2 regions of the Mesorhizobium sp. P160927 genome follow, and region 2 is predicted to be linked to the other one. Evidence: predicted binding sites of a transcription regulator. Region 2 holds the regulator's gene; the other holds the start of a gene.
What was found. Region 2 encodes PhoB, which activates phosphate uptake and scavenging genes when phosphate is short. Its sites were predicted from a motif close to TGTCATNNANCTGTCAT; they were not measured.

Region 1: a site for PhoB is predicted at 1,301-1,317, ahead of olsB (l-ornithine N(alpha)-acyltransferase). Genes of this name have one in related genera too.

What each region holds. Positions count from the first base shown of each region.
Region 1 is NZ_JBYMDW010000001.1:5,964,649-5,968,057, forward strand. It holds gene AC3CB8_RS29215 (hybrid sensor histidine kinase/response regulator) at 1-1,139, shown strand, start outside; gene olsB (l-ornithine N(alpha)-acyltransferase) at 1,381-2,256, shown strand; gene AC3CB8_RS29225 (trimeric intracellular cation channel family protein) at 2,273-2,905, opposite strand; gene grpE (nucleotide exchange factor GrpE) at 3,010-3,409, opposite strand, start outside.
Region 2 is NZ_JBYMDW010000001.1:246,395-249,803, reverse strand. It holds gene pstB (phosphate ABC transporter ATP-binding protein PstB) at 1-662, shown strand, start outside; gene phoU (phosphate signaling complex protein PhoU) at 688-1,395, shown strand; gene phoB (phosphate regulon transcriptional regulator PhoB) at 1,415-2,104, shown strand; gene AC3CB8_RS01215 (ROK family protein) at 2,107-3,342, opposite strand.

The DNA.
Region 1 (3,409 bases), 5.7 Mb from region 2:
AGTTCACCGACAGTGGCGGCGTGCTGGTCAGCGTCGCGCGCGCCCGAACCGAGACCAGCGACCGCATCTGCTTCACCATCGCCGATACGGGTCCCGGCCTGCGCGACGAGGACATGGAGCGCATCTTCGAGGAGTTCGAACAGGCCGACGGCACCTCGACGCGCACGCATGGCGGTGCTGGACTGGGACTTGCCATCTCCAAGCGCTTGGTGGCCGCAATGGGCGGCACGATTTCGGTTTCCAGCCGGCTTGGCCAGGGATCGGAATTCGTCTTCGAGATTCCCGCCACGTCAGCCACCGAGCCGCCGCAGGGCCGGTTGAACGCGCTTGCCGGGCGACGCGCCGTGATCGTGTCCAAGAACACCGTCGAGGCCGACGCCATCGCCCGCACCATCCGCTCCAATGGCGGCGCGGCCGGTATCGCCACCACCGTGGCTCAGGCCGCATCCTTCGCCGACGGCTGCGACGTGCTTCTGGTCGACGCGGCCATGGAAGAGAGTGACGGAAGGCTGCTCAAGCGGCTTCGCCAGCATGGGTTTTCTGATTGCGAAGCCGTCACGCTGATCGCACCCACCGACCGCGGCATGCTGGGCGAGTTTCGTGCCAGCGGCTACGCGACTTTCCTTGCCCGGCCGGTGCGCGGAGGAACACTTTTGCGTGTCCTTTTGAGCAGCCACGCACCGGTCCTGGCCCAGCCGCAGCCGGAAAAACGCCGCGCGCCGGCGCTTCGTGCCTCAGGCGAACGCCAGCACGGCCTGTCCGTGCTGATCGCCGAGGACAACGACATCAATGCCATGTTGGCCCGCGCGACGCTGTTGAAGGCCGGGCATCGCGTCAAGGTGGTCGGCAACGGCAAGGCCGCCGTCGAGGCGGTCACCGGTGCCGGCAACAAGCACCGCTTCGACGTGGTGCTGATGGATCTCCACATGCCGGTCATGGACGGACTGGACGCCATTGCCGCGATCCGCCGCCATGAAGAGGAGGCCTCCGTGCCGCCGGTGCCGATTATGGTGCTGTCGGCCGACAGCCAGGAAAAAACCCGCCATGCGGTGCTCGCCCACGGTGCCAGCGGCTTCGTCACCAAGCCGCTCGACCCCGATGCACTGGTCAGCGCCGTCGAGGGCCAGGTCGCCGCCTGAGCCCGCTTTTCCGGGTGCGTGGCTGGTCAATGCCGCCGAAAAGCAGCCCATTCTCGGCGCCCCGCGAACGCGACGCGCCGTGGGGTCCTGTGACGCAACGTAGCCGGTTGACCGTTTTCGCCAGCCGACGAAGTATTGCCCGCAACGCCGTATCACGGTACTGTCACAATCCTGTTGCACCTACACCGTATCCCCGTGCCAAGAGGGATGGCTCGAAGGAGAATCACTCGTGCATACAGTTATGCCGGAATGTGACACTCGGCCGAACGCCAGCAGCGCCTTGCTCGCCGGACGTAATGTCGATTCCGTCATAAAGGGTGCGGCGCTCGGCCGTATCGGCAATCTCGAAGTGCGGCTCGCCCGCAACGAGGCCGAGATCGCGGCCGCGCAGGAAGTGCGTTACCGTGTATTCTATGACGAGCTTGGCGCCAGGAAGGATCTGTTCCAGGCGCAGGACCGCCGCGACGCCGACCGTTTCGACCCGCTCTGCGACCATCTGCTCGTCCTCGACACCACGCTGTCCGGCCCTGAGCACCGCCGCATCGTCGGTACCTATCGCTTGCTGCGGCAAGAAATCGCGGCAACCGCCGGGGGCTTCTATTCCGAAGGCGAATTCGAGCTGACCAAGCTCATCGCCCGCCATCCCAGCCAGCGGTTCCTTGAACTCGGCCGTTCCTGCGTCTTGCCGGAATACCGTTCGAAGCGCACCATCGAAGCGCTATGGCAAGGCATCTGGGCCTACATCAATCACTACCAGATCGGGGTGATGACCGGCTGCGCCTCGTTCCATGGCACCGTGCCGGCCGCGCATGCGGAGGCGCTCACCTATCTTGCCCATCACTGCCGCACCAACTCGGCCTGGGACGTGCGCGCTGTGTCCGGGCGCTATTGCTCCATGGATCTGATGCCGATCGAGGCGGTCAACACCAAGGCCGCGATCGCGGCGATGCCGCCTCTGGTCAAGGGCTATCTGCGGGTCGGCGCTCGCATCGGCGATGGTTGCGTCATCGACCGCGAATTCTCCACGGTCGACATTTTCGTCGTGATGCCGGTCAAGGAGATCGGTGCCCGCTACGTCAACTACTATGGCGGGGAAGCGCAGCGCTTCGCCGCGTGACGCGAATAGCTTCTTTTCATGGAATGTCTTCCGGCCGCCGGCCGGGCCGGCTCTTGTAGGCTGGAAAGGTCCAGCCGAAACGGAGCGCGCCGCCGCGAACGGCGAACGCCGCGGCGAAGCCGGCCAGCTCTGAAAAAATCGGCGGCAATCCTGTGACGTCGCCAGCCGTGAAGATGGCAGCGCCTGCCAGAGCGGCCGTAACATAGATTTCCGGCCTCAGCAGTACCGAGGGCTCGCCGGCCAGCAGATCGCGCAGGATGCCGCCTGACGTGGCGGTGAGCACGCCGGTGATGACGGAGACGACCGGCGAACCCGTAATGGCCAGACCCTTGGCCGCACCCATCACCGAAAAAGCGGCCAATCCGATGGCGTCGAGCCAGAGCAGCCATTTCCAGCGGGATTCGACACGGTGCGCGGCAAAGAACACCAGCACCGCGACCGCCGCGCAGATCAGAACGTAGCTCGAGTTGGCGACCCAGAAAACCGGCAGATTGAGGATGACGTCACGAAGCGTGCCGCCGCCGATGCCGGTGACGCTGGCCAGGAACAGGAAGCCGATAATGTCGAGCTGTTTGCGCGACGCCGCCAACGCCCCCGTCGCCGCGAAGACGGCAACGCCGGCATAGTCGAGGAGGGCGATCGGGTTCATGGAGTGAGTAGTGAAGTAGTCGGTAGTGAATGGCAATTGGCGAAGCAGGCGCCTACTCGTCCCGGTCCTTGCTACTCACTACTCTCTATTCGCAACCCCACTAATCACGCATCTTTCTCGGCCTGCTCATTGACCGGCCCTGGTTCGACCGGCGCGTCGGCGGCAATTTTCGGACCGCCCTTGGCGACGCCGACCATGGCCGGGCGAAGCACCCGCTCGCCGATCGAATAGCCCGGCTGCACGACCTGGACCACGGTGTTGGCCGGGACATCGGGATTGGGCACTTCAAACATTGCCTGGTGGAAATTGGGATCGAACTTCTCGCCCTCGGGAGCAAGTTTCTTGACCCCATGCCGTTCCAGCGCCGACAGCATGGCGCGCTCGGTCAGGTCGACGCCTTCGATCAGCGCCTTGAAGCCGGCATCCCCCGATGCCTTGGCCTCGGCGGGAATGGCATCCAGGGCGCGGCGCAGATTGTCCGACACCGACAGCATGTCGCGGGCG
Region 2 (3,409 bases):
TGACTGCCTTCATCGGACCGTCGGGTTGCGGAAAGTCGACGCTGCTGCGCGTCTTCAACCGCATCTACGAGCTCTACCCCAAGCAGACCGCCGAGGGTCAGGTGCTGCTCGACGGCCAGAACGTTCTCGACCGCTCGCAGGACCTCAACCTGTTGCGCACCAAGATCGGCATGGTGTTCCAGAAGCCGACGCCGTTCCCGATGTCGATCTATGAGAACATCGCCTTCGGCGTCCGGCTCTATGAGAAGATCGGCAAGGCCGAGATGGACGGCCGTGTCGAGCAGGCGTTGAAACGCGCCGCGCTCTGGAACGAGGTCAAGGACAAGCTCAATGCCAGCGGCCTCAGCCTGTCCGGCGGCCAGCAGCAGCGGCTTTGCATCGCCCGCACGGTGGCGGTGAAGCCGGAGGTCATCCTGCTCGATGAGCCGGCGTCGGCGCTCGACCCATTGTCGACCGCGAAGATCGAGGAATTGATCGACGAGTTGCAAGCCGACTACACAATCGTCATCGTCACCCACAACATGCAGCAGGCCGCGCGCGTCTCGAAGCAGACGGCTTTCATGTATCTGGGCGAGCTGGTCGAATTCGACAAGACCGAGAAGATCTTCACGTCGCCTCGCGAGAAGCGCACGCAGGATTATATCACCGGCCGCTTCGGCTGATCTCACGCATACGAGGACCAGGATCATGGCCGAACACACAGTCGCAGCCTTCGACGAGGATCTCGGACAGATCAGCAGGCTGATCAGCGACATGGGCGATCTCGCCGGCATTATGGTCGGCGGCGCCACCAAGGCGCTGCTGAATTCCGACAACGCGCTGGCACAGCGCGTCGTCTCCGACGACGCCATCATGGACGCGCGCCAGCGCGAACTCGATGATCGCGCCATCACCCTGATCGCCAAGCGCCAGCCGATGGCCGACGATCTGCGTCATGTGGTCGGCTCGATCCGCATGGCGGGCGATCTCGAACGCATCGGCGACCTTGCCAAGAACATCGCCAAGCGCGTCGGCTCCGTCGGCCTCACCGCCACGCCGCGCGACCTGTCGCATTCCATAGACTCCATGGCGCAGCTGGTGCTGATCCAGGTGCAGGGCGTGGTCGAGGAATATGCGGCCGGCGATGCCGCCGCCCTCGCCAAGCTCAGGAATGACGACGAACGCATCGATGTCAAATACACTTCGGTCTTCCGCGAACTCCTGACCTACATGATGGAGGATCCCCGCAACATCACTGCTTGCACGCATCTTTTGTTCTGCGCCAAGAATCTCGAACGCATCGGCGACCATGTGACCAACATTGCCGAGAATGCGTATTATGTGCTGACCGGCACGCAACTGCCCGCCAACCGTCCGAAGCAGGACGAGACGGCGATGTCGGTGCCGGCGGCTTGACGGCAGGGATGATCAATCGATGATCGCGCCACGCATCATGGTGGTGGAGGACGAGGAGCCGCTGGGCGTGCTCCTCCGCTACAATCTGGAGTCCGAGGGTTACCAGGTCGAGGTGGTGACACGCGGCGACGAAGCCGAGATCCGCCTCCAGGAAAACGTGCCCGACCTCCTGGTGCTCGACTGGATGGTGCCGGCGGTTTCCGGCATCGAACTCTGTCGGCGCCTGCGTATGCGGCCCGAGACGGAGCGGTTGCCGATCATCATGCTGACGGCGCGCGGCGAGGAGAGCGACCGCGTGCGCGGCCTCTCGACCGGCGCCGACGACTATCTGGTCAAACCGTTCTCGACGCCGGAATTCATGGCCCGGGTCAAGGCGCTGCTGCGCCGCGCCAAGCCGGAAGTGTTGTCCAGCGTGCTCAAGGTCGGCGACATCGTGCTCGACCGCGAATCGCACCGGGTCTATCGCAAGAAGAGCGAGATCCGGCTCGGACCGACCGAGTTCCGCCTGCTCGAGTTCATGATGCGCCATCCCGGCCGCGTATTCTCGCGCAGCCAGTTGCTCGACAATGTCTGGGGCGAGACGATCTACATCGACGAGCGCACCGTGGATGTGCATGTCGGCCGCCTGCGCAAGGCGGTAAACAATGGCCGCATGCCCGATGTGATACGCACCATCCGTGGCGCAGGCTACGCGATCCGCGAGGATTGAGATCAGGCCACGTTCTTGCCGGATCTCACCTGCATGCCCGGCGCGAAGATCTCCTGGTCGACGAAGGTGAGCGCGCGCATGGCGCAGCCCTCGCGGATCAGCGGCAATTCGTTCGGCTCTGTATCGAAGGAAATCGACGTCGAATGCTGGCCGCCGGCGGTCTGGGCGATGGCCTCGCGCAAGGCCGGCTCGATCAGATCGAAGGCGGCGGCGCTGACGCCGACCATCGCAACGGGCGCCGGATCGATCAGCGCGAACAGGCTGCCAAGCCCATAGCCCAGCGCCTCCCCGGCCTTGCGATAGGCCTCGCGTTCCGGTCCGTCTCTTTCGCGCGCCGTGGCCGCCAATGCACGCATGTCGGCGTCGCTGACGTCGACCGGTTTGGCGTCCTCACCCATCTGTCCTGCATTGCGCCAGATGGCATAGTTGCCGGCATAGGCCTCGACGCAGCCGCGCCGCCCGCAGCGGCAGAGCGCGCCGCCCGGGCGATGGATCATGTGGCCGAACTCGCCGCCCGAGGAATGGGTGCCTGTGAACAGCTCGCCCTTCAGCACCAGGCCCATGCCGATGCCGTGCGAGAGCAGGATGGCGATGAAGTCGTCGCGGTAGCGCTCGGGGTCGCGCCAGCGCAGCGCCACCGCCATCATGTTGCAGTCGTTCTCCATGGTGGCGGGGATGCCGAATTCGGCTTCGAGTATATCGGCGAAGGCAATGTCCGTCTGGGGCGTGATCGGCGACCACAGCATGGCGCGCGCCTCGGTGTCGGTGATGCCCTGGATCGCCAGCGCGATGCGGGCGATGCTGGCGACGTCGAGGTCGGGATCCTCGAGGCGGCGCCGGACGATGGCCACGCATTCGCCGATCAGCGCCTCGCGCGACATGGTCAGCGTGTCCAGCCGGCGCTGCTCCTCCGATATCACCTGGCCGGCGTAGTCGATGACGGCGACGGAGAGGAAATTCAGCGACAGCACCACGGTCATGACCGCCGCGGCCTCGGGGTTGAGGCCAAGGCCAACCTGCGGCCGGCCGCGTTTCAGTGAGCCGGCCTCGTTCGGCTTGCCTTCGCTCAGGATACCTTCGCCGATCAGGTCGGCTGATATGGCCGATATAGTCGAGTGGCTGAGGGCGGTGGTGGCGGCGATCTCGGTGCGCGAGGGCTGGCCACCCCGGCGCACGGCCCCAATCACCATTGCGCGATTGCGCCGGCGCAGATCGTCGTGGCGGATTCCGACCGACATGATTTCCCTCCCCGTCGCCGCGGTTCTTGACGCCTCCTCGAACACCCTCGGCAACAGGTCGAATACT